Regions from separate parts of the Bacillus sp. MN7755 genome, predicted to be linked through region 2. Evidence: riboswitches for the same ligand, from Rfam matches in the RefSeq annotation. Region 2 holds a riboswitch; the other holds the start of a gene.
The links. A riboswitch is a leader RNA that binds a small molecule or an ion and turns the genes downstream of it on or off. The one in region 2 is predicted to bind S-adenosylmethionine.

Region 1 (23,863 bases), on a different contig from region 2:
TCAGCAATTGCTAAAGAAATTTGGTACGATTATTTATACGGGTGATCGAATTGCAGATTTACAATTAATGCAAGATGAATTGCGTGAATTAAATCAATCACAGCTAATCGATCCACAAGACTATCAAACAGCTTTATTTTTATTGAAGCAAGAAATTCAAAAAGAGCTAAATAAGAATTAGATAAAGGTAGGTAAGCAACATGGAAGAGAAATGGTTAGTTGGTGTTGACCTTGGTGGTACAACGATTAAATTAGCATTTATTAATGTGTACGGTGAAATTTTACATAAGTGGGAAATCCCTACGAATACAAATGAGCAAGGAAAACATATTACGCTTGATGTAGCGAAAGCTATTGATAAAAAGTTAGAAGAGTTAGGTGAATTAAAAAGTAAGTTAATCGGTATTGGTATGGGAGCTCCTGGTCCTGTACACGTGGCGTCTGGAATGATTTATGAAGCGGTTAATTTAGGATGGAAAAACTATCCGTTAAAAGATTTATTAGAAGTAGAAACAGGATTACCTGTTGTTATTGATAATGATGCAAACTTAGCAGCGCTTGGTGAAATGTGGAAAGGTGCTGGTGAAGGAGCAAAAGATTTAATTTGTATGACACTTGGTACTGGTGTTGGCGGCGGTGTAATTGCTAATGGTGAGATTGTACACGGTGTAAGTGGTGCTGCTGGTGAGATTGGACACATTACAGTAGTTACAGAGAATGCTTTCCCATGTAATTGCGGGAAGTCTGGTTGCTTAGAAACTGTAGCATCTGCAACGGGTATTGTACGTGTTGCTATGCAAAAAATACAAGAGACTGATAAAGAGAGTATTCTTCGTTCTATGTTAGCAGAAGAAGGGCGTATTACATCAAAAGACGTATTTGAAGCACATGGACAAGGTGATGAACTAGCTGGTGAAGTAGTAGAAAAAGTAGCTTCTTATTTAGGCTTAGCTGTAGCGAACCTTTCTAGCACGTTGAACCCAGAGAAAATTGTTATTGGTGGAGGCGTTTCTAAAGCTGGAGATGCACTATTAGAACCAATTCAACGTTATTTCGAGCAATATGCTTTCTCACGTGCTGTAAAGAGCACGAAGCTAGCTATTGCAACACTTGGTAATGATGCAGGTGTTATCGGAGGAGCGTGGCTTGTAAAAAAGCACAAATACGAAGCGAAGATGATATAAGTTGTGAACTATGAAAAGAGGAAGGGGAAACCCCTCCTCTTTTTGTGCGAAATCTTGATGAAGAATAACATGTAAATGAATTAAGCTGCTGGTGGGTACCCGTTATATAGAACAGTCATGATTGTAAACCATCCGAAAACGAGTACAGTTGCAATTGCAAAGCCGCCCGCGAGAAAATTCTTTTCGCGAAGTGTTCTAAGCGTAGCAAATACAGCTAACAGAGTGACAAGCGTAAAAATAATAACAAGGCCCATACAATATCCTCCTCTGTCTACCCATTCCTTAATATGAGTTTTTGGAATATTTACTCTTTTATATTGTACATGTTTTAAAAATGATTGTCGAGATAGCATCCTTTCTTTTCCTAAGAGAAAAAAATGTTGTATCATTGAAAGTAAGTTTAATAATTGGAGGAGATTTTCATATGAAATGGATACAAATGCCGTTAGGCCCATTACAAACGAATGCTTATATTTTAACGAATGATCAAAATGAGTGTATTATCTTTGATCCTGGTCATGAAGGAGAGAAGCTCGTTACATATTTACAAGAAGAACAATTAAAGCCACTGGCTGTTTTATTAACACATGCTCACTTTGATCATATTGGTGCTGTTGATGCGGTGAGAGACGCTTTTCATATTCCTGTGTACGTACATAAAGAAGAAGCAGATTGGTTAAGCGATGCAACTGTAAATGGCTCTCAAATTTTTATGATGAATCGCAGCATTACAGCAAAACCAGCAGATCATATTATTGATACAGAAGGTGTATTAGCAATTGGTTCATTTAATTTTGAAATTTTTGAGACGCCAGGACATTCTCCAGGCAGTATTTCTTATTATTGTAAAGAGGCGAATGCTGTATTTTCTGGAGATGTATTGTTCCAAATGAGCATCGGAAGAACAGATTTACCTGGTGGGAGTTTTGCTGAATTGATTGGAAGTATTGAAGAAAAATTATTTGTGTTACCAGATGAAACAGCGGTGTTATGTGGACATGGTCCAGAAACAAGCATTGGTTTTGAAAAAGAAAATAATCCATTTTTACAGTAAGGGGTCATTATGGGAATGGAGCTCATTTTTAGAAAATGGATGGAAAAAGAAAAGGATTATTCGATTTCATATAGTACATATATGAACCTTGCGTTATACGCAGAGGAACATGGCTATTATATGAAAGAGCGTGAAAAAATTGGAAGACAAGGGGATTTTTTCACAAGTAGCAACGTATCCTCTGTTTTTGCAAAGACCTTTGCTAAGTTTTTAATTCGTCTTGTTGAAAATGGTGAAGTTAATCCGAATATTTGTGAGATTGGTGGGGGAACAGGAAGGTTTGCCTATGATGTTTTACAAGAATGGAAGCAATTATCTCCGGAAACCTTTATTGATTTAAACTATTCAATGATTGAAATGAGTCCTTTTCATAGAAAACTACAGCAGAAAAATCTTTGTTCGTTTTCTAACGTGTCATATTATACGTCGCATAGTGAAATGGGAGAATCGTTCGAAGGGATTCTTTTTTCGAATGAGTTATTTGATGCATTCCCTGTTGAAGTAATTGAGAAGAGAAATGGAATATTGAATGAAGTACGTGTTACGTATACAGAGGAAGGGAAACTTGCAGAAGTATATAGACCGTTACATAAAAGAATTGGTCGATACTTATTGAAATATAATATTCATCTTGCAGAAGGTCAGCGTTTTGAAGTGCCGATTGTGATGGAAGAGTATATAAAAGAAATTGCGAAATGGTTTCAACGAGGTGTATGTATTACAGTTGATTATGGATATACAAAAGAAGAATGGATGCATCCTGCACATCAAGAAGGAAGTTTACGAGGGTATTATGAGCATAAGTTAATCCGTAATCCTTTAGCACATCCAGGTGAAATGGATCTTACTACTCATATTCATTGGGATGAGCTGAAAGAGATATTTAGCCTGCAAGGTATGAATACAGTATGGCATAAGAAGCAATCTGAGTTTTTGTTAGCAGCAGGAATATTAGACCAGCTTACAAATCACCAAGATAAGAATCCTTTTTCTGAAATTCAAAAACAAAATCGAGCAGTTCGTTCTATGATTTTGAGCGGAGGATTAGGGAGTGCATTTGATGTTGTTATACATACGAAACATATGCAACAGTTACACTTGGATCGGTATTTAAAAATATAAAAAACAAGACACAGCATATTTCTGTGTCTTGTTTTTTAATACGACTTATGTAGTATCATATATTTCCTCTCATGATATATATTTATATTAAAGATATGAGATGAAAAATATAAAATACGTCCTTTTTCTCTGTTTATTAGTCCCTAACCTAATAATACGCGAACGAGTTGAATAATTGTCTCGTTTTCCACTTTGTAATAAATTTCCAACCCTTTTCTTTCACTTGAAACGATTTTAGCACTCTTTAACTTTGCTAAATGCTGTGAAATTGTAGATTGTGGCATGTTTAAGCCAGTGTACATTGTAGAAACGTTGCTTGGACCACGTTCAATTAATCCTTTTACAATACATAAGCGAACAGGATGAGCAAGCACTTTCAATAATTCTGCATTGCTTTCATATAGTTCTATTTCTTTTTGAAAGGTTTCTAACATGTTCTTTTCCACCTCCGTGTGAGCTGTTATACCATACTATACATACCAAAAAATTAAAGAAAAGAAAACAGTTGTTGCAGAAAAAAAGTCCTAAAGTAAAGAAATTGTAAGAAAAGAGACCCTGATGTAAATAAAGTAGATGATTTAGCACGGTTTTGTAAAATGACATTTTTGGGTGAAAATTTCGATGCGTTTTAAAAATTGAAAGATATAGATATATTTGTAACACAATCTTACCATGATTTTCTTATTCTTTCAAATGAATATACAAAATTTTTAAAATAATAAGATAAAGGAATTATAATGTAATATCTAGAATATAAAACAGGTTAAAAAGAAAAGAAGCTGAATGTAATCAGCTTCTTTATAGTGATAATAAAATGTTTGAGTATAGCTGATAAATCTTAGAATTACCAAGACATTAGTTATGTATTCTTGATTTCTTCTTTCATCAATTTTAAAAATCTGTGGTTCCATATATTTTCATAAAAATCAATTGTCTCTTTTGCGGACATAAATGGATTATTTAGCGTAGAGGTGGCTTTCTGTACCATGAAGTTTTCGTATCCAAGTCCATGAGCAAATTTAATTGTAGCATCCATGCAGTACTCTGTTTGGGCGCCACAAAATTCAATATGCTGTACAGATAATTGGTCTAAAATTTCTTTTAAGTTAGTTTTATAAAATGAATTTGCATGTGTTTTTCTCACAAAAAAATCTTGTTCTTGAACATCTAGATCAGCATGAATAGCCCAAAGTTCTCTTTCAGGTACTAAATCATCATCACAATGTTGAACGAAAATGATTGGTTTGTTTGATTTTCTGTATGAAGAAATTCTTTTATTTACTTTTGTAAGTAAATTTTGTAGATCGAATAAATGTTCTTCGCTATAACATACTCCATTTTGTAAATCGATAACGATTAAAACATCTGCACAAGTATCCATTATTTTTGCCCCTTTTATTTCTTAATATATCAATTAATTTATTACTTGGAAATAGATGGTGCCCTATCGTTTTTTATGAACTATACGAAAAGTAAAAAGTATACTCGAAAACATAAAAAGAAGATATGAAAATTTAATTTCATATCTTCTTTTCTCTCTATGCATTTACAGGCTCTTCTACATAAGAAAGGGCATTTTCAAAATCGGATATTAAATCATCAACATTTTCAAGGCCAACAGATAAACGAAGTAATGAATTAGAAATCCCTCTTTCATCACGAGCTTCTTGCGACAATGCTGCATGTGACATTTTAGCTGGGTAGGAAAGAATTGATTCGACAGCCCCTAAACTAACTGCAAAGACAGGTAATTTTACTTTTGATAAAAATTGGCGGAGTGCATCTTCTGATTGTAAAGTGAAAGATAGGACAGCTCCGGCTGATGTAGCTTGAGATTGTTGAATATCAAATCCAAGATGTGTTTGTAAGCCAGGATAATAGACGTTTTGAACTTTAGCGTGTTCTTGTAAATAATGTGCAATTTTATTGGCGTTTGCAGCTGAATGCTCAAGGCGTACATGCAATGTTTTTAGACCGCGAAGTACGAGAGAACAATCTTGAGGTCCTAAAATAGCGCCGAATGCATTTTGTAAAAATCCAAGTTTTTGAGCAAGTTCGGCATCTTTTACGACCGCTAATCCGGCAGTAACATCACTATGACCAGCAATGAATTTTGTAGCACTATGAAGAACGACATCTGCTCCAAGTTCAAGCGGTTTCTGGAATAGTGGTGTCAAAAATGTATTATCAACAAAGGTAAGAGCGCCAATAAATTTTGCAAGCTTAGAAACAGCGCGAATATCTGTCACCTTTAAAAGCGGGTTAGAAGGTGTTTCTACATAAAAGAGCTTTGTATTTTGTTTAATGTTGTGCTTTATTTCTTCTAAATTAGTCATATCAACAAATGTATGTGAGACACCGTAACGGGAGAGTACTTCAGTTATCATTCGGTGAGTGCCTCCATATACGTCTTCTGAAATGAGTACGTGATCACCTTGTGAAAGAAGGAGGAATGCAGTAGAAATTGCTGCAATGCCTGATGCAAATGCGAATCCTTTTGTTCCGCCCTCTAATAATGCAATGATGTCTTCAAGAGCTTCACGAGTTGGATTACCAGACCTGCTATAGTCATATTTCCCGAACGTATCTACATCAAACTGATGGAATGTTGATGTGTTATAGATGGGAACGTTAACAGATCCTGTTTGTGGGTCATGTTTATATTGGTTGTGTAGTAAAAGTGTATCTATAGAATAACTCATATTCTTACACCTTCTTTTACAAGTTTAATGGCATGCTGTAAGTCTTGAATTAAATCGTTACTATTTTCAATGCCAACGGAAAATCGAAGAAGACGATTACATACACCGTTTGCTGTTCTGATTTCTTCAGGAATATCAGCGTGTGTTTGTGTTGCTGGATATGTCATCAAACTTTCAACACCACCGAGACTTTCAGCAAATGTAATTAAGGATAAGGATTGTAAGAATGGATTAATCCATGTTTCATTTTTAAGACGAAATGAAATCATGCCGCCTCTTCCAGGATAAAATACATCTGTCACCCCGTCCTCATCATTTAAATAAGCAACAACTGCTTTTGCATTTTCTTCATGTTGTCTCATGCGAAGAGCTAACGTTTTCATACCACGAATTAATAGCCATGAGTCAAATGGGCTTAAGACCGCACCAGAGGCATTATGATAATGAGCGATTTCCTCACAAAGTTCCTTTCCTTTTGCAACGACAAGTCCGCTTAGTACATCGTTATGTCCTCCTAAATATTTCGTTGCACTATGAAGTACAATGTCGGCACCTTCTGTTAATGGCTGCTGTATATAAGGCGTGTAGAATGTGTTATCTACAATAAGAAGTAGTCCGTGTCTTTTCGCTACAGTTGCGACAGCGGCAATATCAGTAACTTGCATTAATGGATTTGTCGGAGTTTCTATGAAAATAGCTTTCGTTTCAGTGGTGATAGCTTGCTCAATTTGTTTAATAGATTGTGTATTTACGTATCTACATCGAACGTTCCACTTTTTTTCGTGCTCAGAAAATAATCGATAAGTGCCCCCGTATAAATCTTCAGATACAATAAGTTCGTCTCCGGAGCGGAATAGGGAGAGGACGAGGAGAACAGCTGCCATCCCTGAACTACAGGCATAACCTTGTTCGCCGTATTCTAAATCTGCAATTGCCTGTTCTAAAAGGCCGCGAGTTGGATTACCAGTTCGTGAATAGTCAAAACCAGTAGATTTACCAATTCCTTCATGACGATAAGCGGTTGAGAAATAAACAGGTGGGTTAACCGTTCCTGTTGTAGTTTCGCTACGATTTCCGATTTGTGCTAGTTTTGTTTCAATTGTTGACATGTGAAAATTCCTCCTTTTTAAATTAACAATTAAGTGAATGTAAAATAAAAAAAGCCTTCTAAGAAGAAGGCTTTCGGTTTGAATAGAGTCTTCTTCTCATCTGTCAAATCTTTCACAATTTGCTGGAATTAGCACCTTATTAACAAATGTTAATGGTTGCTGAGGCGTCATAGGGCCAGTCCCTCTACCTCTCTAGATAAGAATGTTCGTATGAAATTTTATTATGTTTTTAACTTTACAACAAAAGATAATTGAATTGCAACTTTATTTTAAATAATTTTTATTTTTCCGCAACTGTCATTGACTTTTGCATTTGTGCGTGCTAAATTTATTGAAAAATTAACAAACATTGTTAAAAGGGGAACGCATTTCCTTTTAGCTACATAAATAAAATAATAAAGACAAACTCTTATTAAGAGCGGTGGAGGGAAAGGCCCTGTGAAACCCGGCAACCTTCAAACGAAATGTTTGAAACGGTGCTAATACCTGCAAAACGAATGTTTTGCATAATAAGAGGAGGAACAATTATGTCCCCCTCTTCAAAGTGAAGAGGGGGTTTTTATATTGATAGAAATGAGGGAGATTTGTGAAATTACTAGATTTATTATCAAAAGGAATTGTAATAGGTGATGGTGCGGTTGGGACGTTATTACATTCACATGGTTTGCAAAGTAGTTTTGAAGAATTAAATATATCCGATCCAGATTTAATTATATCGATTCATAAGCAATATGTAGCTGCTGGGGCAGATGTGATTCAAACAAATACGTACGGAGCAAATGAAGCGAAATTACGTATGTATGGTTTAGAAAATCAAGTTACTGAAATTAATAGAGCGGCAGTAAAACTGGCGAAAGCATCTGTGACAGATAGAAATGCAATTTTAGGAACAATTGGCGGTATGAAACATATTGGAGCCGTTACAACTACTGATATGGAAAGAGAATTTATGCTACTTGAGCAGGCAAGTGCTTTACTAGAAGAACAGGTTGATGGACTACTATTAGAGACTTTTTATGATGAGTTTGAATTACTTCATGCTGTTCAGGTGCTACGAAAACAAACGAATATCCCAATTGTAGCTCAATTAGCGTTACATGAGGCAGGTACGACTCAAAATGGAAATGATGTAAATGAAATCTTAAAACAGCTTTTAGATTACGGTGCAAATGTCGTTGGATTGAACTGCCAACTAGGGCCACTTCATATGACGGAAGCTTTTAAAATGATATCGATTCCGCAAAATGGTTACTTGTCAGCATATCCAAATGCAGGTCTTCCAAATTATGTGGAGGGACGTTACGTATATGAGGGAAGTCCGGCTTATTTCGAAGCGATGACACCGAAATTTATTGAGCAAGGTATTCGGTTATTGGGCGGTTGTTGTGGTACGACTCCAGAACATATTGAAAGTATGAAACGGGCTACTCTAAATGTTACGCCTGTAATAGAAAAGGATACGATTCAAAGACCGAAAGTAGTTCATACACACGAGAAACGTTCGAAAGCTCATGTCACTTTAGCGGAGAAAGCAAAAAAACAAACGACAGTAGTAGTGGAATTAGATCCACCGAAAACGTTAGATACACAGCGGTTTTTTGAAGGGGCGAGAGCATTGAAAAGAGCTGGGGCGGACGCTATTACTCTAGCAGATAATTCATTAGCATCGCCTCGCGTTTCGAATATGGCAATGGGAGCATTATTAACGAAGCATGATATTCCCGTATTGACGCATTTAACGTGTAGAGACCATAACGTCATCGGGCTACAATCTCATTTACTAGGCTTATCAGCATTAGGTATGGAAGAAGTGTTAGCTTTAACAGGTGATCCAGCACGCGTCGGTGATTTTCCAGGTGCCACTTCTGTATATGATTTGTCCTCTATTGAGCTCATTAAAATGATTAAAGAAATGAATGATGGGCGCTCTATTTTAGGGAAATCAATAGGCCCAGCAACAAGGTTTTCAGTGGGAGGTGCGTTTAATCCGCATGTAAGACATTTAAAAGCAGCGGTTAAGCGAATGGAACGGAAAATAGATGCTGGAGCGGAATACTTCTTAACTCAGCCGATTTATGATATCGCGTTAATTGAAGAAGTGTATGAAGCAACAAAGCATTTGGAACAACCTATTTTTATTGGGATTATGCCATTAATAAGTAAACGGAATGCAGATTTTCTTCATTTTGAGGTGCCGGGTATTACACTTCCTGAAGAAATAAGAGAGAGAATGGATGGGCATGAAACGAAAGAGGCAGCAATTGAGGAAGGGATTCATATTTCACAAGAATTGATCGATGCGGCGATGAAATATTTTAACGGCATTTATCTTATTACACCATTTCTCAAATATGAAATTACAGAACACCTTGTTAAATATGTGAGAGAAAAGCAAGAAGTGAAAGAAGGTATTAATTGATGAAATGTATAGAAGAGAAATTACAAAATAACATTTTAATATTAGATGGTGCAATGGGAACAATGATTCAGCAAGAGGACTTAACAGCGGAAGATTTCGGAGGTGAAGAGTACGAAGGCTGTAATGAATATTTAGTAGAAACAAGACCAGATGTTATTTTAAAGATTCATAAAGCTTATATTGAAGCCGGAGCGGATATTATTGAAACAAATACATTTGGGGCGACAAATATTGTATTAAGTGATTATGCGTTGTCTCATTTAGACGAGGAATTAAATGAGAAGGCAGCGAGTTTAGCAAAGCAAGCTGTTATAGAAAGCGGGAAGGAAGTATATGTTGCGGGAGCAATGGGACCGACAACGAAAGCGATTAGTGTTACTGGTGGTGTGACGTTTGAAGAATTAATTGAAGCTTATACAAGGCAGGCAAGAGGATTACTGAAGGGAGAAGTTGATGTATTACTCGTTGAGACGAGTCAAGATATGCGTAACGTGAAGGCTGCTTATATTGGAATTCAAGCAGCTTTTGACGAACTAAATAAAATTGTACCTATCATGATTTCAGGAACAATTGAACCAATGGGAACGACTCTGGCTGGGCAAACAATTGAGGCTTTTTACTTATCGGTAGAACATATGAAGCCATTATCTGTTGGATTAAACTGTGCGACTGGTCCGGAGTTTATGAGAGATCATATTCGTTCACTATCTGATTTGTCGGAGTGTTACATTTCTTGTTATCCAAATGCAGGTCTTCCTGATGAAGATGGACATTATCATGAATCTCCATCTTCTCTCGCTGAAAAAGTGAAGCGATTTGCTGAAGAAGGATGGGTTAATATTATCGGTGGTTGTTGTGGCACAACACCAGAACATATAAAAGCAATGAAATCTGCGTTAGATTCGCTTAAGCCGCGTGAACATCATGAACGAGAAGGGCATGGGGTTAGTGGATTAGAGGCACTGCAATATGATGATTCTATGAGACCGTTATTTGTAGGTGAAAGAACGAATGTTATTGGGTCACGTAAATTTAAAAGATTAGTAGCAGAAGGTAAATTTGAAGAAGCTGCTGAAGTCGCAAGAGCACAAGTGAAGAAAAATGCTCATATTATTGATATTTGTATGGCAGACCCGGACCGGGATGAAATAGAAGATATGGAAAACTTCTTGGCAGAAGTTACGAAAGTGTTAAAAGTACCGATTATGATTGACTCAACAGATGAAAATGTGATGGAGCGAGCTCTTACTTATATTCAAGGAAAAGCTGTTATTAATTCAATTAATTTAGAAGATGGAGAAGAACGATTTAAAAAAGTGACACCGCTTCTTCAGAAATATGGTGCAGCTATTGTTGTAGGAACAATTGATGAAGACGGTATGGCAGTAAGTGCGGAACGAAAACTTGAAATTGCGAAAAGAAGTTATGAGTTATTGACGAAGAAATATGGTATACGTCCGTCAGATATTATTTTTGATGCACTTGTATTTCCAGTAGGTACAGGTGATGAAGAATATATTGGCTCAGCGGCAGCAACGATAGAAGGGATTCGCCTTATTAAAGAAGCATTACCAGAGTGTTTAACGATTTTAGGTGTAAGTAACATATCATTTGGTTTACCACCAGCTGGACGCGAAGTATTAAATTCCGTCTTTTTATATCATGCAACGAAAGCAGGATTAGATTACGCGATTGTGAATACGGAAAAATTAGAACGCTATGCGTCAATTCCTGAGGAAGAAAAACGTCTTGCAGATGCATTACTTTTTGAAACAACGCAAGAGACGTTAGAAAAATTTACAAATTTTTATCGCGCGGCAAAAAAGAAAGATGTCGTTATCCAAGAAACATTAACTCTTGATGAGCGACTAGCAAATTATATTGTAGAAGGTACGAAACAAGGGTTACACGAAGATTTAAGCCTCGCACTTACAGAAGGAAGAAAACCTTTGGATATTATTAATGGCCCACTTATGACAGGAATGGATGAGGTGGGACGATTATTTAATAATAATGAGCTTATCGTTGCTGAAGTATTGCAAAGTGCTGAAAGTATGAAAGCTGCTGTAAGCTATTTAGAGCCACATATGGAATCTAGCGATAGTGCAAAAAAAGGGAAAGTATTATTAGCGACTGTTAAAGGTGATGTGCATGATATTGGGAAAAATCTCGTTGAAATTATTTTAGCGAATAACGGATATGAGATTATTAATTTAGGAATCAATGTACGTTCGGATCGAATTGTTCAAGAAGTACAAGAAAAGAAGCCTGATATTATAGGTCTTTCTGGTTTGTTAGTAAAATCGGCTCAACAAATGGTAACGACTGCAGAAGATTTAAAAGCGGCGGATATTGATATTCCGATTGTTGTAGGCGGGGCAGCGTTAACGAGAAAGTTTACAGATAATCGTATTTCGCCATCCTATAAAGGGCTCGTATGTTATGCAAGTGATGCGATGACGGGGCTTGATATTATTAATAAGCTTCAAAAAGAAGAAGAGCGTGAGAAGATGAAGCAGGATAAAAAGGAACGTCATCTTCATATTGTAACAAAAGAAGAGAAGAAAGTAGAAATTCCAGCAGTAATTGAGCCATTACCAAAATCAGAGGTTATGGTGCCTGATTCAACAAAACGAATTGTATTACGAGATGTTCCTGTTTCACATCTTGCACCATTTCTGAATAGACAAATGCTACTTGGACATCACCTTGGATTAAAAGGAAGTGTGAAGAAGCTTTTGCGAGAGGGAGATAAAAGAGCGCACGAATTAAATGATTTAATAGACGAATTATTGCAGGAAGGACAATCTTGGTTAAAACCAAAAGCAGTGTATCAATTTTTCCCAGCGCAAAGCGACGGACAAAATATTGTAATATATGATCCAGAAGATCATACACGTGTCATAGAGCGTTTCACATTCCCGAGACAAGGAAAAGAACCATATCGTACTTTAGGTGACTATTTAAGACCAATTGGAGATGAAATGGACTATGTTGCTTTCCTATCCGTTACTGTTGGGGAAGGCGTTCGGGACATTGCTGAAGAGTGGAAGGCGAAAGGTGATTATTTACGCAGTCATGCCATTCAATCGTTAGCGCTTGAACTAGCAGAAGGACTTGCTGAAAAAACACATATGCTCATTCGCGATCGCTGGGGTATTCCAGATTCTCCAGAATTGACGATGGAAGAACGCTTCCGTACGAAATATAGAGGGATACGCGTGTCCTTCGGTTATCCAGCATGTCCAGAACTTGCAGATCAAGAAAAGCTATTTCGCTTAATTCATCCAGAGGAAATAGGTATTTCATTAACGGAAGGATTTATGATGGAGCCAGAAGCGTCTGTAACGGCTATGGTATTTTCTCACCCCGAGGCAAGATATTTTAGTGTATTATAGTCTAGAAGGGGGAGACGTATGAAAAAAATAGTCTTTACAGGTGGCGGTTCGGCAGGGCATGTAACACCTAATTTAGCCATTATTCCATATTTAAAGGAAGACAACTGGGATATTTCTTATATTGGTTCTCATCAAGGAATTGAGAAAACGATTATAGAAAAGGAAGGCATTCCGTACTATAGTATTGCGAGTGGAAAGCTACGCCGTTATTTTGATTTGAAAAATATAAAAGATCCTTTTCTTGTAATGAAGGGTGTTATGGACGCGTATGTAAGGATTCGAAAACTCAAACCAGATGTGATTTTTTCAAAAGGTGGTTTCGTATCTGTACCAGTCGTAATTGGAGGATGGCTAAATAGAGTACCAGTCTTATTACATGAATCTGATATGACGCCAGGACTAGCAAATAAAATTGCGCTCCGTTTTGCTTCGAAAATATTTGTTACATTTGAAGAAGCTGCGAAACATTTACCGAAAGAAAAAGTAATCTATACAGGATCACCTGTACGTGAAGAAGTATTAAAGGGAAATCGTGAAAAAGGTTTAGCATTTTTAGGTTTTTCACGTAAAAAGCCAGTTATTACAATCATGGGAGGAAGTTTGGGCGCAAAGAAAATTAATGAAACGGTTCGAGAAGCGTTACCAGAACTTCTGAAAAAGTATCAAATTGTGCATCTTTGCGGAAAAGGTAATCTTGATGAAAGTTTACAAAATAAAGAAGGATATAGACAATTTGAATATGTACATGGAGAGCTGCCAGACATATTAGCGATAACAGATTTTGTTATTTCGCGTGCGGGGTCCAATGCCATTTTTGAGTTTTTAACATTGCAAAAGCCAATGCTGCTAATTCCGTTATCGAAATTTGCAAGCCGTGGAGATCAAATATTAAATGCAGAGTCTTTTGAAAGACAAGGATATGCCTCTGTACTGTATGAAGAAGATGTGACTGTGAATTCTCTTATAAAGCATGTTGAAGAGCTATCTCATAATAATGAGGCGTATAAAACCGCATTAAAAAAATATAATGGAAAAGAAGCGACTAAAACAATCATTCACCATATTTCAGAGGCATGATGAAAAAATCATGTCTCTTTTAGTAGGTTGAAAGATTCCAAGAAACGGTGTTTTTATGTTACAATAACAAATGGTTAGTAGGGAAATTCCAATTAATGAAGCGTGAAAATACGAATGGATTAGGAGTGACTGTGTTGGAGCTAAGTCTCTATGAAAATACTGCACTTATTATATGCTTTGTGTTGTACGTTGGTAGTGTTATTGTTTATATTTCAAGGAAATTTTCGCAAGAAAGAGAGCTTGAAAAATCAGAGATAACAGCTGAACTAGAAATGTTAGCTGATGAAAGTTATAAAAAGCAAAAAATAAAAGAAGATCATGAAGCATCCCATCATTTAAACGCAAATAAGTTTTAAAGATGGGTATTTTTTTTGAAATCGTTTTTTATTATATATAGCAAGTAACGCTAAAAAGGAGTTTCCCGTATATAAAGAAGGGGTGTATATAAATGGATTTTTATATCGCTTCAGGATTCAAAAATAAACATCTTGTACGTTCTATAGCAAATGAACTGAAACATGCAGGATGGCATCATACATATGATTGGACAAGAAACGAAAGAGCAGTAAATCAAGAACAATTAAGAGAAATTGGCCAGGCAGAAAAGAATGCTATCAAAGAAGCGGATGTCTTTTTACTTATATTAGATGGCGGAAATGGGAGTCATACAGAGTTTGGAATGGCGATTGCGCTAGAGAAAAAGATATATGTATATCATGAAGGAAACCCGCTTCAAACAACGTTCTATCATTTGCCAGAAATAAATATTTTTGAAGGCGATGCAGCTGAATTTGCATCTCACGTTATGAATCATGTGAAATAATAGTAATTATCTAAAAGGTTATAAAAGCGATCTTTTGGGTACAGTGATGATAAGAAAAAGTATATAAAGGAGTTACATTATATGAAATTAGAAAATGGATGGGAAACGAGCTTTTTAGAAGTTGTACAAGGTAGTGAATTTAAGAAAGATGCACTTCTTAGTCAATTGCTTTGTGAGGATAGTGAAGAAGTTGAGGAGCTTGTTGATGATTACGGGTATGAAGAGATTATTGAACGTGAACATGATGATGAGTTAGCAGAAGTTTTAGGCGAAGAACTGTTTAGTGAGATGGAGCGATACGTATTCTTATCTTCACAGCCAGCAGAAAAACTTATTTCATTCGTAAATGGATTAGGTTTTCATGTGTTAGATTGGATCGTTCTTCTTGAAACAGAATTTGGCATTGATAGTGCACACTTTACGTCGGACGCCGTGAAAATGTTAGAAAAGCGTTTTAGACAATTTCCATACATAGAAGATAAGACAATTTTTGATATGACATTTGGAGAAGCAATGGATGTATTACAATCCATTACAGGATTACAACTGAAGGAAAAGATGAACTTATAATGTAAAAAAAGAACGTGAGGATATCACGTTCTTTTTTTACATTATAATAATTTTGTCATCTAGTTTTGTTTGTCCGCTAAGAAGTGCGTTTAAATATTCCACTTTTCTTATACAGGCTTGTATATGTCTTTCAACCTCTTGTAACTCTCCTTGGTGATGTGTTTCAATTGGATGAATTTGTACGTTGAATTTTTCGAATTGACTACTATATGTTATTTCTGCATAGCCGCTCATAATATCCGTTTCGTTATGAAATAAAAATTGCTTCGTTTTGTCACAGAATGATACATCCTGAAACCCATATACTTTTAATGCTTCAATTACTTTTTTTATCATTTTTGTATTCATTTTTTAACCCTCTTTACGAAGTTCTACTTATATATTATAACATAAAAAATTACATAGAAAGCGCTTCCAAGTGTATTTTATTATAAACTTTACGTTTCAATCACAAAAATGAAACAAAGAAAAAATAATTGTAAAGAAGGAAGGACTCTTTTATTGTTTCGTCATATATATAGAGAAATAGTGCAATGAAAGGAAATTTTCCGAGGTGGAGATCGTATTTCCAATTTGAGCGCAGTAAAAGAGGTGAAAATCTTGAACTTTGATATTGTAGGACAAAAAGCATATATAAAAGATGGAGCGCATCGGAACCGAATTGGAATTGTAAAGAAAAACGAGACAAAATTAGAATCGCAGTTTGCTATTGTAATTGGAGAACAAAGCATTGATGTAGAGCTCAAGGATATCGTGTTAGTTGGAGTAGACGTAGGACAATTTCATAAATGGTGCGAACAAAATGGTTATTTGTGAAAAGGACGGGCTGTGAGATAATGAAATATATTCTCTTTTTCTATGTGTAGGGAGATAAAGAGGAAGATGGAAAGAACTAAAAAAAGACGCTAACATTTTTGTTAGCGTCCTTTTTTGATTATGAAGCAATTTCACCAGTTTTTGTATCATCTTGATTGTACGTATCTTGATCTAATTCACCAAGCCATTTACTTGAAATAAGACCTGCTGTCATAGAACCACTTACGTTAAGAGCTGTACGGCCCATATCGATTAATGGTTCAACCGAGATAACAAGAGCGACAATACCGATTGGTAAGTTCATTGTAGATAGTACGATTAATGCTGCGAATGTTGCACCACCACCAACTCCGGCAACACCGAATGAGCTAATCGCAACGACAGCGATTAAAGTTAAAATAAATTGTGGTTGTAATGGATCAATTCCTACAGTTGGAGCGACCATCATTGCAAGCATTGCTGGATAAATACCTGCGCAACCGTTTTGTCCGATAGATACTCCAAATGATGCTGCGAAGTTTGCAATTCCTTCAGAAATACCAAGTTTTTCTTTTTGAGCTTCAATATTTAATGGCATTGCGCCAGCACTAGAGCGAGATGTGAATGCAAATGTTAATACAGGGAACACCTTTTTCAAATATTGAATTGGATTTAAACCAGATAGAGCAATTAATAATAAGTGGATAACGAACATTACGATAAGTGCTACGTAAGACGCTAACACGAAGTTACCAAGTTTTAAAATAGCATTTATATCGCTACCAGCAACTGTTTTTGCCATAAGAGCTAATACGCCGTATGGAGTAAGGCGTAAAATTAATGTTACCATACGCATTACGATTGCATATACAGCATCAAGCATCTTCTTAAATAGCTCTGCTTGTTCTGGATATTTTCGTTTTACACCTATAAAGGCTATACCGATAAATGCTGCAAATATTACAACAGAAATTGTTGATGTTGGACGAGCACCTGTTAAATCAAGAAACGGATTTGTAGGTAACAGCTCTAATAATTTATCTGGAATTGTTGTTTTCTCAATAGAAGTAAATCTTTCTTCAACTAACTTCAGACGAGCAGATTCTGCATCACCTTGTTGTAGGCCTGTTGCTGATACATCAAATCCTGCACTTGCAGCGATACCGACAGCTGCAGCGATTCCTGTAGTAAGAATTAAAATTCCGATAATAAGACCACTAATTTTACCAAGATTTTTCGTTAATTGTAATTTTGTAAATGCTGAAATAATAGATACTAAAATAAGTGGCATAACGATCATTTGAAGCAATTTCACATAACCGCTACCGATTAAGCCAAACCAAGTATTTGATTCAATGATGACTTTAGAAGTAGGCTCATAAATAAATTGTAATATAAGACCGAAGATAATTCCGACTCCTAAAGCAGTAAATACACGTTTATTAAAAGATACATGCTTACGTTGCATATAGTATAATACGCCAACTAAAATGAGCATGACTGCAACGTTAATTCCGACAAGCAGTGTATTCATGTTGATTCCCCCTAATTCCAATCTGTTATATAGAATATAAGGTAATAAAACCTATAAGTCAACTAGGGAATTGCGGAATTAAAAAAAAGATGGCAAAATGCCATCTTTTAATGTCCAGCCCCAGGGACAAGTAAGAACGTCGTGTAGTATGTAAATCCTATGAAGAAAACAGTTAAATATGCCCCGAATACGTATATATACATACGCTCTGTTAATTTTAAATAGCTTAAAAGTACGAAGAATCCTGTTTGTCCTAAAAATAGTAGTGCGGTCGAGTGCATATCCCCTACGTAAAACATAACCGAGAAAATTCCAGTCCAAAAGCCGAGAACGCGAAACATGCGCTCCATGCCATCTCCCTCCTTTTCTAAAAAAAGTAAACCTCACTTCATTATAGTTTATTTTTCTTACTATTGTAAATATTCGTTCATATAAAAAGAAGCCAATTATAATTGGCTTCTTTTTATACGGAAAATTAAATTGTTAGTTTATAATTACAAGATTTACATCCATCCAGTAAACTATCATTTCGTGTTAATTCCGTGTTAGGGAATAGGATTTCAAAAATCCCTTTCATCATATCTCCGTGCATATTACAAATTTCAGTTGGATGATGAACAGCAACTTCTTTAAATGGACAATTGTGTACATCATAGAAAATTTTCGTTCCATCTGCACTTAATTCAAATGCCGGTGATAAGCCAGCTGTTGAGAAAGCTTCTTTTGCAATTTGAACTTTTTGTTCCACTGTTAAAGCATCTTCACTCACATTTAAGCGCTGCATATGTTGTTGCATTAATTCGGCCCCGAATTGTTTTCCTGTTTCGTATAGCGCTTTTTCACCAGCAGCACCAAGGCTAAGTAAAGAATTGAATGCTATTCTTGCTAACAATTGATAGTCACGGAAGGGGAATTGTAATTGGATAACATCATCAGATAATACATATAATCTGCTTGGTCTTCCGCCTTTTCCTGTTTTCTTTGTTTCCGATTTAAGCATATGAACATCTTCTAATTTAGATAAATGTAAACGGGCTACGTTTGGATGAATGTCAAACTCATCTGCAATTTCTTGTACAGTTACGTAACTATGTTTTTGAGAAATATATTTATAAATGTAATAACGAGTTGGGTCAGATAATACACCTGTAATTTTTAAAGCTTGTTCCATGAGGATCTCCACCTTTATCACTTTATCCAAGATAATAACATTATAATACAGATAAACATGAGTATAGGTAATTTCAGACAATAATTCAGGAATTGTTCACAATTTCACAAACATATTTTTCCTTTTTTACCTAGTGAAAACACAAAAATGCCGATTTTTCTTATGAATTTTTTCATGCTATATACATAGTGGGGAGGGAAAAATGATGAATGGAATTGAAAGTTTTGCGAATACGATTTTGAAAGAGGCGTGTAGGGTACAAGCGTCGGACTTACATATCGTGCCGAGGCAGAAGGACGTGGCAATTCAACTACGTATAGGAAAAGATTTAATGATGAAACATTGTATTGAAAAGGAATTTGGAGAAAAACTTGTTTCACACTTTAAATTTTTAGCATCCATGGATATAGGAGAGAGGCGGAAGCCACAAAATGGTTCACTGTATTTACAAATGGATGGACAAGAAGTGTACTTACGCCTTTCCACGCTTCCAACCGTATACCAAGAAAGTCTCGTTATTCGTCTCCATTTACAAGCATCTATTCAGCCGTTATCTCATCTTTCGTTATTTCCAAGTACAGCAAAAAAATTACTCTCTTTTTTAAGTTATTCACATGGGTTACTTGTATTTACTGGACCGACTGGTTCTGGGAAGACAACAACAATGTATGCATTATTAGAGGTAATTAGAAAAAAGAAAACGCGCCGCATCGTTACACTGGAAGATCCAGTTGAAAAAAGAAATGACGATTTATTACAAATTCAAATAAATGAAAAAGCAGGTATCACATATGAGGCGGGACTAAAGGCTATTTTACGTCATGATCCAGATATTATTTTAGTTGGTGAAATCCGTGATGAAGAAACAGCGAAAATCGCAATAAGAGCAAGTTTGACTGGACATTTAGTAATGACGACACTGCATACGAATGATGCGAAAGGGGCGATACTCAGGTTCATGGATTTTGGCGTAACGAGGCAAGAGATTGAACAGTCTTTATTGGCTATAGCTGCACAGCGACTTGTCGAATTAAAGTGTCCGTTTTGCAAAAGAAAGTGCTCAACTTTATGTAAATCAATGAGGCAAGTAAGACAAGCGAGTATTTATGAGTTGTTATATGGATATGAGTTAAAACAAGCGATTAAAGAAGCAAACGGGGAATGTGTCACATACACGCATGAAACATTAGAATCTTCGATACGAAAAGGATACGCTTTAGGATTTTTAGAAGAGGATGTTTATGTTTAAGAAAATATGGAGTTTAAGTGATCAAGTAGTATTATTGAAACAATTAGGGAAACTATTAGAAAAAGGATACTCCCTTTTGCAGGCATTAGAATTTTTACGGTTTCAATTACCTTTAGAAAAGAAAGTACAATTGCAGCACATGATTGATGGATTAAAAGATGGAAAAAGTCTACACGATTCTTTTCATCAATTAAAGTTTCATCAGGAGATGTTAAGCTATTTATTTTATGCCGAGCAACATGGTGATCTTTCTTTTGCATTGCAACAAGGGAGCGCACTTCTATATAAAAAGGTTAAGTATAGGAAAGATATGTTAAAAATAATGCAGTATCCTATGTTTTTGGCGTTTTTTTTAATAATCATGATTTTGATTTTTAACCGCATTTTATTACCACAGGTTGATATGGTATATAGTTCGTTTGGTTCTACAGCACCGTTATTTACAAAACAAATATTAAGTACAATTAAGCTACTACCTTACCTTATATTTAGCACTCTTTTTATCGTTTTGATTGGATGTAGTTTATATATGCTTTACTTTCGGAAACTCCCGCATATGAAGCAGGTAAAAATTATGCTTCGTATCCCCCTCGTAAAAACATTTCTTATTTTGAAGCATTCACATTATTTCGCCACTCAATTGAGCAGTTTATTACATGGCGGATTATCAGTACTTGAGGCTCTAACAATAATGATGGAGCAAAAATATCATCCGTTCTTTCAGTATGAAGCGGGCCGAATTGAGCACCAATTAATTGCAGGAGAATCGTTACAATCTATTATTGCTAAAAGTGGATATTATGAGAAAGAACTTTCTTATATTATTACGCATGGACAAGCAAACGGTAATTTAGCGATTGAATTAGGTGACTATAGCAATCTTATTATGGAAAAGATGGAGCAAAAAATTAAACGTATGTTAGTGATCATTCAACCGATCTTATTTATGTGTATTGGAGGAATAGTCGTTCTTATGTATTTAGCGATGATTATGCCAATGTTTCAAATGATGAATTCTATTTAGGAGGTATTTACATGCAGAATGAGGAAGGGTTTACTCTTTTAGAAATGTTATTAGTTATGGTGGTCATAACTGTATTATTACTATTAATTATTCCAAATGTAGTTACGCAGCGTTCATCTGTCGAAGGAAAAGGATGTAAAGCTTATGTGAAATCTATAGAAGCCCAAATACAAGTATACCAATTACAACATAATAAAATTCCTACGCTAAAAGAGCTAAGTGATGAAAAATATATTACAGCTGATAAGTGTCCGAATGGTGAATCTATTCATATTTCAAATGATGGCACAGTAACAAGTGGGAAACTGTGAAACAAAAGGGTTTTACTCTTTTAGAAATGCTACTCGTTCTATTTGCAATCTCTGTATTAAGTATGGTCACGTATTATAACGTACATTCATTATATGAAAAACAAAAAATCGAACAATTTTTGAGACAGTTTTCAAATGATATTTTGTATATGCAACAATTAGCGATAAACCGTCAAAAACACTATACATTACGCTGGCATAAAGATAGACATATGTATTATATAGGAGAGTCGAGTACGAATCTTTCTATCATTAAAAGAGAATATGATAGTGATATACAAATTGATTTGAATACTTTTCCAAATCCGATGACATATAATCCGAGTGGAAATATTAATAGAGGTGGTACGATTCTACTTTCGTATCGAAGTTATAAATATGATATTGTATTTCAGCTTGGCAGAGGGAGATTTACGTATCGTGAAATGTCAAAAAGGGTCAGTGATGGCTGAAATGCTTGTAGCATTAAGCATCTTAATGATGGCGGTATCTTTACTACTTCCGCAAACAGTATTGATTATGCAAGAACGAAAAAACATACAAATTCGTTATAAGGCACTTGTATTATTAAAAGGAGAAGCAGCTTTATATATGTATGAGAATGAGGCAAAGCAGCAGAAAGAAAAAGTCATAGACGGAAATGTATATTACACATATTGGGGAGGAAATGAAGTTTGTGCTATGTGGAGAGATGTGAAAGGAAGAATGATGGAACAATGTTTTTATGCAGGAGAAAAAATAAATTAGAAGCCGGGTTTACATTAATAGAAATGATAGTATGTTTTTTTCTGTTATCACTGTTCTTTTTACTCTTGCCACGTTTAAATTTTATCGGAATAGAAAACAAACAGTCGAAAGGATTAAATAATTGGGAATGGGATGTATTTTTAGGACAAGTACAGTTAGAGTTTCGTGAAGTATCATTTGTAGAAAAAATAGTTCCTGAGAATAAAGATAGTATGTTGCGCTTCCGTCTTCGCACTGGAGATGAAGTGACGTATGAAAAAATGAATAATCGTCTTGTAAGAAAAGTGAATATGCGTGGAAGAGAAGTTATATTACAAAATGTTGAAATGGTTTCGTATGAAGTAACACCTCATTTGCTTTTTATAAATGTGAAAGATAGGAGTGGAAAAATATATGAAGGTGTAGCTGTAAGATATAGCGAAATGGAAATAAATACATGAGAAAACAAGATGGATTTACGATGCCAGGAACAATCATTTTTCTTGTATTATTAACTTCGTTCTTTGTATATGAAACGAATATGTTGCGTATAGATAAAAATTTTTATACTGAAATAGAGCAAAAATTTGTACTGGAGGAACTATTAAATCGATCTATTACAAATATAAAAAAAGACTTACAGCAAAAAGAAAAGGAAGATACTTTTTTCTTTCATTATGAAAAGGGCGAAGCAAGTGGGAATTACGTTTTTGAAAACGATGTTATTCTCGTTTCATTGCAGTGCAAAATAAAACAAGAAGTTTTCTATAAAGTAAGCTTTCGGTATAGAAAAAAAGATGAGAAAATATTCGATTGGATAGAAGGATAGTATGTAAAATATATGGATAAAAAACCATGATTTCTCATTTAAAAACAGGCTATTTTTTTAAAGGAAATGTATAAATAAAATAATTAAAAGTTTAAATTTTCTCAAAAAAGAGAAAGGTAGAAAGAATATGATATATTCATGCTATCCAATCATTATTTTAGGGAGAATAGGGAAATGACAAACAACAATCAAATAGGTGAAAATAAGGAACAAACTATTTTTGATCATAAAGGAAATGTAATTATGACGGAAGATAGGGAAATACAAATTATTTCAAGATTCGAAGAACCTCTTATTGTCGTGTTAGGAAATGTATTAAGTGATGAAGAATGCGAAGAATTAATTGAATTGTCTAAAAATAAATTAGCGCGTTCAAAAGTTGGTTCATCACGTGATGTAAATGATATTCGAACGAGTAAGGGTGCATTTTTAGACGATAATGAACTTACTGCGAAGATTGAAAAACGAATTTCATCTATCATGAATGTTCCTGCGTCGCATGGAGAAGGATTACACATTTTAAATTATGAAGTGGATCAACAATATAAAGCGCACTATGATTATTTTGCGGAACATAGTAGATCAGCTACTAATAATCGTATTAGTACGCTTGTCATGTACTTAAATGATGTAGAAGAAGGCGGAGAAACGTTCTTTCCGAAATTAAATCTTTCTGTGAACCCTAGAAAGGGAATGGCAGTATACTTTGAGTATTTCTATCAAGACCATTCATTAAATGAGCTTACGTTACACGGAGGGGCACCTG
Region 2 (7,817 bases):
CCTTTAACTTCTCCTCAAATTTTGGCTCTGCAGCCGCTAAATAACAAACTTCTACTTTTTTAATCTTCTCTTCCGTTTGAAATAAAGAAGCGATCCAGTTTATATCTCTTAATACTTCAGGATCACTACTCCCTCTTGCAACGAGAAGTAACGTCACTTCATTCTTATCTTCCTGTTCAATGCCACTTCCGCTATACACCGATTTAACAAGTGTTTCTGATACACCAAACGGATTACCATAGGTCACTTTAACATTCGAAAATTGATTAGTTAACTTCTCCAATTCAAACGGGATATCTGTTTTCACATGACCTGCCGCTAATAAAAAAACTGGAATAACAATAACCTCTGTAGCACCACGCTTCACACATGTACGGAATCCTTCATCAATAGTTGGACTCGCTAACTCTAAAAAACAAACTTCTTGAATACTTGCCTCTACACGGTTCATGCATGACGTAATAAATGCAACCGCTTCTTCTTTAGCTGCTTTCAAGCGACTTCCATGACATATATATAAGACGGCTTTCATTTTATAACACTCCACTTACTTGATACGTACTTTCTGTCTGTTTCTCAAACCAATGGATTTTTTCTCTAAAACGGACGACTTCTCCAATTACAATCATGCTCGGATTTTGAATTTGTTCTTTTTTCGCAACATCTACAATTGTTCCTAACGTCCCTACAACTGTGCGCTGCATAGATGTCGTTCCACGCTCAATAATAGCAGCAGGCGTCCTTTTATCTTTTCCATGCTTCATCAGTTGTTCACATATGTAGGGTAAATTGCTAACCCCCATATATACAGCTAAAGTCTCTATACCTTTCGCTAAATTTTCCCACTTCACTTCCTCTTCAGCATCTTCTTTCCTATGCCCTGTCACAATAGCAAAACTCGCACTTGCATCACGATGCGTCACCGGAATACCAGCATATGCAGGTGCAGCTATTCCAGCTGAAATACCTGGGACAACTTCAAATGGTACACCTTGCTTTGCTAGCGCTTCCGCCTCTTCTCCTCCTCTACCAAATATAAATGGATCACCGCCCTTAAGCCTCGTTACAACTTTTCCTTTTTTCGCATATTTAATAAGAAACGTATTAATTGTCTCTTGCTTCATCGTGTGATAATTCGGGAGTTTCCCGCAATAAATCAAATCCGCTTCAGGCTTTGCGTATGATAGCAACTCTTTATTCACGAGACGGTCGTATAAAATAACATCTGCCTTCTCAATACACTTCAATCCTTTTACAGTAATTAAATCTGGATCACCAGGGCCCGCTCCAACGATATATACTTTTCCCATCATCTCTCCTCATTTCTACTATTAAAGTGAAACTTCCATCCTTATATATGAATGGAAGTTTTCATTTCTTCATATTTCAATGTTCCTTACTCGTGAATAACAAAGGCTGCGCTTTTTCGAATTTTCTTTTTTTCAAATAAAGCAATCTCCTTTACCTCTGGTAACGGTAAAAAATGTTTTTCAAGTTCAATCTCCGCCATCTTAAATGCCTGTTCTTCACTTTCAGCAACAACAACAATTGGCACAATACTATTTACTAATACAGCTTCAAATCGATATAAATCCATATTGCCCCTCCTAAGACGCTATTACTTCTTCTAACACGTTATTTAACGCTATTTGTAATGTCTCTACACCCACACGGCCCACAAAATCATAAAATGTTTCAGCTGGTAATTTATTTTCTTTGAAATAACTTATAAATGATGCGAGTACATCAGGTAGATCCTCGCCATCTATTTTTCCTTTTAACTTTTGATTATAAGCACCGCCATCTAACAACGTTCCACCTACATATATTTCAAATGCTTCAACGATTCCTTTTTCCTTCGTTTTCATTTTCACACCTTGCAATCCTATGTCAGCGATTTGACGTTGACCACACGAATTCGGGCATCCTACCATATGAATACGAACCGGAACATCGAGTGCAATTTGTGTATCTAAGTATTCGGCAATTTTTCGCAATCTTTCTTTCGTTTCTACTAAAGCAAGATTACAATATTCAATACCAGTACAAGAAACCGCATGACCAATAAACGATTTTGGACTTGCTGATATTGCTTCAAACAACGGTTCATTTAGCAAACCAGTTACATTCTCTGGCGGAACATTCGGAATAATGAAGTTTTGCGAATTACATGTACGAATTTGTCCATTCCCATACTGTTTAGCAATTCTTGCAATTTCAAACATTTCTTCTGCATGTAGGCGTCCTACCGGCACATTAAAACCTACATATTTTAATCCCTCTTGTTTTTGATTTTGAACACCATAAAAGTATCCTGCATTCCAGCCTTTGACTGCACTTTCTCCTTTACTTTGCAATGGTCCTGTATACTCTATTAGTTTCTCTTTAAACTTCTCTGCTCCCCAGTCTGCAACAAGAAATTTCAAACGAGCCAAATGACGTTTTTCACGGTATCCAAAATCACGGAATATCGTAGCAATCCCAATCGCTACTGCCTTCACTTCTTCTGGTAAAACGAATACATCTAATTCATCAGCTAAATACGGACGAGCTGATAATCCACCGCCTACTTTTATATGAAAACCAACTTTTTTCACACCATCTATTTCTTTCGTAGCAGGTGTAAATGCAACACAGTTAATCTCTGCGTTAGCTGAGTTATAAATGTTAGAACTAATAGACATTTTAAATTTACGTGGTAAGTTAGAAAACTCTTCATTATGTTGGAAATAGTCATATACCTCTTTCACAATACCAGTTGTATCAAACAGTTCATTTGCATCAATGCCAGCAAGTGGATTCCCTGTAATATTACGCGTTATATCACCACACGCCCCAGCTGAAGATAACCCAACTCTTGCTAACCTTTTAAAAATATCTGGAATGTGCCCAATTTCCAACCAATGAAACTGAATCGCTTGTCTTGTCGTAATATCTATTACGTCGCGCCCATAATCCTCAGCGATAGAAGCAAGCACTTCTGCCTGTGCATTCGTAATAACCCCTGAAGGAATATTTACACGCATCATAAAATAACCAGCTTCTTTCGGTCTTTGTAAATACAACCCTGCCCATTTGAATGCGTCCCATTCTTCTTTCGGAATAGATTCGAAGCCATTCTCTGCATAGTAAGGAATATCATTAAAGATTTCCAATCCATCTTTTTTTAATTTATTTTTCTCAGTTTGATTTAATTTTTCATTGTTAGCCCATACTTTTTCATAACTCATTTTTTATCCCCCTATATAAAGTGAAACTTTAATCAGTGGGGAGTGTTCATCCTCCACTGATTATTAGTTGAACCAATCGGGCATTTACGGGCAGTTCATCTCCCACCTAACTTCTTTGCCCTAGCCAAATTTTGAGATGGGAGTTTTACTGCCCGGTAAATAGCGGGGTAAAACCACGCTCTTGTAAGTACTTCACGATTTGTTCTGCACATTCTTCAATAGAATACTTGTGCGTTTCTACGATTAATTCCGCTTTCTCTGGTTCCTCATACGGTGAATCGATACCTGTAAACTCTTTAATATCACCTTTTCTTGCTTTTTTATAAAGCCCTTTCGGATCACGTTTCTCACACTCTTCAATTGGACATTTTACAAATACTTCTATAAACTCATCGGCAGCTAATAGATCTCTTACTTGTTTTCGGTCTACTCGAAACGGTGAAATAAACGCTGTAAGAACAACAGTACCTTGATCTACAAATAGCTTCGCCACTTCGCCAATCCGTCTTATATTTTCCATACGATCACTTTCAGAAAAACCTAAGTCTTTATTTAAACCGTGGCGTATATTATCTCCATCAAGTACATAGTTTCCAATATTCTTTTCAAATAGTTTACGAGCAACCGCGTTCGCTACTGTAGATTTACCCGAAGCTGATAAACCAGTAAACCAAATTACAAAACTATGATGCCCATTCTTCACTCTTCTCTCATCTTTTGAAACAGAAGCTGTATGCCAAGTAATATTCGTGTCCATCTCATTCTCTCCCTATTCTGTTACTACTTCTTTTTTCAAACCTTTAATTAGTACTTCCACTACTTCTTTACGACTAAATGTACTTGGCGGAACTTCACCGTTTCTTAATAATTCTCTTACTTTCGTACCCGATAAAATAACATGATCCTCTTTCCCGTGCGGGCATGTTTTCGTCGAAGCCATCGCTTCACATTTCGCACAGTAAAAACTATGTTCAAAAAATAACGGTGTAATCCCTAACTCTTCCACTGTAAATTTTGTAAAAATTTCTTGCGCTTCATAAGTACCGTAATAATCTCCTACCCCTGCATGATCACGTCCTACAATAAAGTGGGTGCATCCAAAATTCTTTCTGACTAATGCATGAAATATCGCTTCCCTCGGTCCTGCGTAACGCATTGCTGCAGGAAATACACTTAAAAAGACACGATCTTTCGGATAATAGTTTTGAAGTAATACTTCGTAGCTTTCCATTCTTACATCAGCAGGAATATCGTCCGACTTCGTTTCTCCAACGAGCGGATTTAAAAAGAGGCCATCTACAATTTCAAGAGCAGATTTTTGAATATATTCATGGGCACGATGTACCGGATTTCTCGTTTGGAATCCAACTATCGTTTTCCAACCACGTTTTTTAAATTCTTCCCTCGTTTCAATTGGATCTAAATGATAAGAAGGAAACGGATTATTTTCAAAACGTTTTGTAAGAATAATAGCTCCTCCAACGTAAACGTTAGGTCTTTCGTATAATTTTTTCACTCCAGGATGAGCCTCATCCGTCGTTTTATACACTAATAACGCTTCTTTTTCCTTATCAGGCACAAAAACATCTTCTATTTGAATAACACCATATACATTTCCACCGTTAACAAGTTTTACTTCCTCTCCAGCTTTTAGAGTCTCTGCAACTTCTTCTATAACTGGTAATGTAATTGGTATACTCCAAACGCTCCCATTTGCTAAACGAAGCGTTTCTACAACCGAATCATAATCTTTCTTTCCTAAAAAACCAGTAAGCGGGCTATATCCCCCTGTCGCTAATAGCTCTAAATCACTTAACGCAATGTTATCTAGTTGAATTTCTTTTTCAATTTGTGATACGTCGTATGTCTCGTCTATTCGATTTATTAATTCGTTTACTGTACTCATTTTCTATACCCTCTCTTAGCTTTATTTTCAAATTCATCTTATTGGTAATGAAGGCCACATTCTGTTTTCACTTTCCCAGCCCATCTACCATCTCTCGAATCGCCACCCTCTCCTACAGGCAGCGTACACTTCTCACACCCAATACTTGGATATCCAATATCATGCAATGGGTTATACGGCAAGCTATGTTTGTATACATATCGCCATACCTCTTTCCACGTCCAATGAATGAGCGGACAAACTTTAATAGATTGAAAGCGATGATCGTGATTTATAAACCTTGTATGCTTACGGTTTTCTGATTGTTCCCTTCTCAATCCTGATATCCACGCTTTTTCATTTGCCAATGATTCTTCTAAAGGTAAAATTTTTCTAATCTTACAACAAAGATTGGGATTGTTTTCCCACAGCCTATCACCATGCAATTTTGCTTGTTCATCAAGTGTAAGTTTTGGCTGTTTTTCTATAATATTCAATGAAGGAAATCGTTCCCGCACTTTTTGAATTAATTCATACGTTTCTTGAAAATGTACGTTTGTATCCAAAAATACAACTTTAGCAGATGGATTTACTTGGTTTATAAGATGCAGTAATACCATACTTTCCACTCCAAAGCTACATGCGTATACAATTTCATCTTTATACTCTTTATAAGCCCAACTTAATACTGACAGCGCGCCTTTCGTTTCATCTTCTTCTGAAAATGAAACAGCATTTTCTTCCCACGTTTCATACGTCAACATGTTTTTTCCCCCTGTAAAAGCAAAAAGACGGTTTTAACCTAATAAAATAGGTTAAAACCGCCTCTAGTTTTTCTAGTCAGCGCTTTTTTACTTTAAACGTACTTTTTCACTTTTTTCTAATTGAATGACTTTTCCATCTTGCACAACAATTGTAATTGAACCATATTTCATATCAGCAAGCATCGCTTGAATTTTCTCAGATACTTCCTCATAATGTTCCCGTACACTCACGCGAACAGCCCCCCTTTTTATTCATAAAAAAAATCTTTCCCATTTCGAAAAGACTGTTCGGTAATATATTTTACCTTATCTTTCAAAATGGATTCCATTTTGCTGGATTTAGCACCTTGCTTTCTATAAGCAGGTTGCCGAGCTTCGTCGGGCCAGTTCCCTCCGCTTCTCTTGATAAGCTTTGTATTTGTATTTTATCATAATTCTGATTTTTTTCAATCCTAGTTTTCCGATATATTTTAATTATTTTATTTTATAAAAAAGGAATTGCCCATCCGAACAACTCCTTTTCCCCATTTAAACAAGTTCTTTAATACGTATGCGATCGTTCCCAATAATATTTTCATATGTTTCGCGCTCTACAACAATTTGAGATGTTCCACCTTTTGCAAAGACGACGGCTGGTCTTCGAATACGGTTATAATTATTTGCCATTGAGTACCCATATGCTCCCGTACAAGAAACTGCTAATAAATCGGCAGAAGCAACTTTCGGTAGAGTAATATCCCAAATCAACATATCTCCACTCTCACAGCACTTCCCAGCAATCGAAACGATTTCCTCATTCTCATCATTCCCTCGATTTGCTAACATAGCTTCATAACGAGCGTTATATAAAGCTGGTCTTAAATTATCAGTCATCCCACCATCCACTGATACATATTTCCGAATACCAGGAATGTCTTTCACAGATCCGACTGTATAAATTGTCGTTCCAGCATCACCTACAATACTACGGCCTGGCTCAACCCATATTTCTGGCAATGGATAATTATATACTGTAAATTGTTCTCTCACTGCACTTGTTACAGCTCGCACATATGTCTCAAGAGTTAATGGTGTATCTGACTCTGTGTAGCGTATTCCGAATCCTCCGCCCACATTTAGCACTTTTACTACATAGTTCGTTCGCTCTCTCACTTCTTCTAAAAATTGATGAAGAACTTCAATCGCTCGAACAAATCCAGCCGTTTCAAATATTTGCGATCCGATATGTGAATGAATTCCTAACACATTATAATTTGATTTTTGTAAAGCAAGTTCAATGGCTTGCATCGCTTGACCATTTGAAACGCCAAATCCAAATTTCGAATCATCTTGACCTGTTGTAATATATTCATGTGTGTGTGCCTCTACTCCAGGCGTTACACGGATTAATATGTTCACAAATTTCCCGTGTTGCACTGCTAAATCATGCAAAATTTCTAATTCCAAGAAATTATCTACGACAAAACAACCAATATTCGCCTGAAGAGCCATCACGATCTCTTCTTCTGTTTTATTATTGCCGTGAAAATGAATACGCGATGCCGGAAATCCTGCTTGAAGCGCAGTATATAATTCCCCTCCAGAAACAACGTCTAATGACATATTCTCTTCACGAGCTACTCGGCACATCTCCATGCACAAGAACGCCTTGCTTGCATATGCTACTTGATAAGAGAACCCACTTTCTTTAAAAGCACGATGAAACGCGCGGCACTTTCCTCGAATTGACTCTTCATCGTATACATAAAGCGGTGTTCCGTATTGTTTTGCTAGCTGCGTCGTATCGCACCCTCCAATTTCTAAGTGTCCTTGCCCATTGATTCGGCTTGTGCCGTGTAAATACATTTGAATTCCTCCCTTATTTCCTCTAAAACTCATAACCCCAATCTTCTATTCATTGCAGCACGCTTTTAGATAGACAAAAAACGCGCGGAACAA

Region 1: linked by a shared signal. The riboswitch ahead of metI (cystathionine gamma-synthase/O-acetylhomoserine thiolyase) and the one ahead of ACYVEC_RS09385 (YezD family protein) in region 2 are both predicted to bind S-adenosylmethionine.

The regions. Positions count from the first base shown of each region.
Region 1 covers NZ_BTRL01000026.1:153,012-176,874, forward strand. The annotation lists gene ACYVEC_RS26160 (YqgQ family protein) at 1-181, shown strand, start outside; gene glcK (glucokinase) at 201-1,184, shown strand; gene ACYVEC_RS26170 (DUF2759 domain-containing protein) at 1,265-1,438, opposite strand; gene ACYVEC_RS26175 (MBL fold metallo-hydrolase) at 1,609-2,238, shown strand; gene ACYVEC_RS26180 (class I SAM-dependent methyltransferase) at 2,248-3,360, shown strand; gene ACYVEC_RS26185 (ArsR/SmtB family transcription factor) at 3,504-3,794, opposite strand; gene ACYVEC_RS26190 (cysteine hydrolase family protein) at 4,220-4,741, opposite strand; gene metC (cystathionine beta-lyase) at 4,899-6,062, opposite strand; gene metI (cystathionine gamma-synthase/O-acetylhomoserine thiolyase) at 6,059-7,171, opposite strand; SAM riboswitch class I at 7,265-7,374, opposite strand; SAM riboswitch class I at 7,578-7,687, shown strand; gene ACYVEC_RS26205 (bifunctional homocysteine S-methyltransferase/methylenetetrahydrofolate reductase) at 7,758-9,590, shown strand; gene metH (methionine synthase) at 9,590-12,988, shown strand; gene murG (undecaprenyldiphospho-muramoylpentapeptide beta-N-acetylglucosaminyltransferase) at 13,007-14,065, shown strand; gene ACYVEC_RS26220 (DUF3966 domain-containing protein) at 14,161-14,421, shown strand; gene ACYVEC_RS26225 (nucleoside 2-deoxyribosyltransferase) at 14,514-14,888, shown strand; gene ACYVEC_RS26230 (hypothetical protein) at 14,970-15,458, shown strand; gene ACYVEC_RS26235 (hypothetical protein) at 15,495-15,806, opposite strand; gene ACYVEC_RS26240 (DUF3912 family protein) at 16,059-16,274, shown strand; gene ACYVEC_RS26245 (L-cystine transporter) at 16,393-17,787, opposite strand; gene ACYVEC_RS26250 (DUF2626 domain-containing protein) at 17,895-18,137, opposite strand; gene ACYVEC_RS26255 (helix-turn-helix transcriptional regulator) at 18,263-18,958, opposite strand; gene comGA (competence protein ComGA) at 19,164-20,207, shown strand; gene comGB (competence type IV pilus assembly protein ComGB) at 20,200-21,231, shown strand; gene comGC (comG operon protein ComGC) at 21,243-21,542, shown strand; gene comGD (comG operon protein ComGD) at 21,539-21,994, shown strand; gene comGE (competence type IV pilus minor pilin ComGE) at 21,987-22,289, shown strand; gene comGF (competence type IV pilus minor pilin ComGF) at 22,259-22,729, shown strand; gene comGG (competence type IV pilus minor pilin ComGG) at 22,726-23,097, shown strand; gene ACYVEC_RS26295 (prolyl hydroxylase family protein) at 23,272-23,863, shown strand, end outside.
Region 2 covers NZ_BTRL01000008.1:437,788-445,604, reverse strand. The annotation lists gene ACYVEC_RS09420 (sirohydrochlorin chelatase) at 1-532, opposite strand, end outside; gene cobA (uroporphyrinogen-III C-methyltransferase) at 534-1,310, opposite strand; gene ACYVEC_RS09410 (DUF3906 family protein) at 1,397-1,597, opposite strand; gene ACYVEC_RS09405 (nitrite/sulfite reductase) at 1,608-3,230, opposite strand; gene cysC (adenylyl-sulfate kinase) at 3,376-3,987, opposite strand; gene sat (sulfate adenylyltransferase) at 4,000-5,136, opposite strand; gene ACYVEC_RS09390 (phosphoadenylyl-sulfate reductase) at 5,175-5,879, opposite strand; gene ACYVEC_RS09385 (YezD family protein) at 5,967-6,110, opposite strand; SAM riboswitch class I at 6,183-6,291, opposite strand; gene lysA (diaminopimelate decarboxylase) at 6,408-7,724, opposite strand.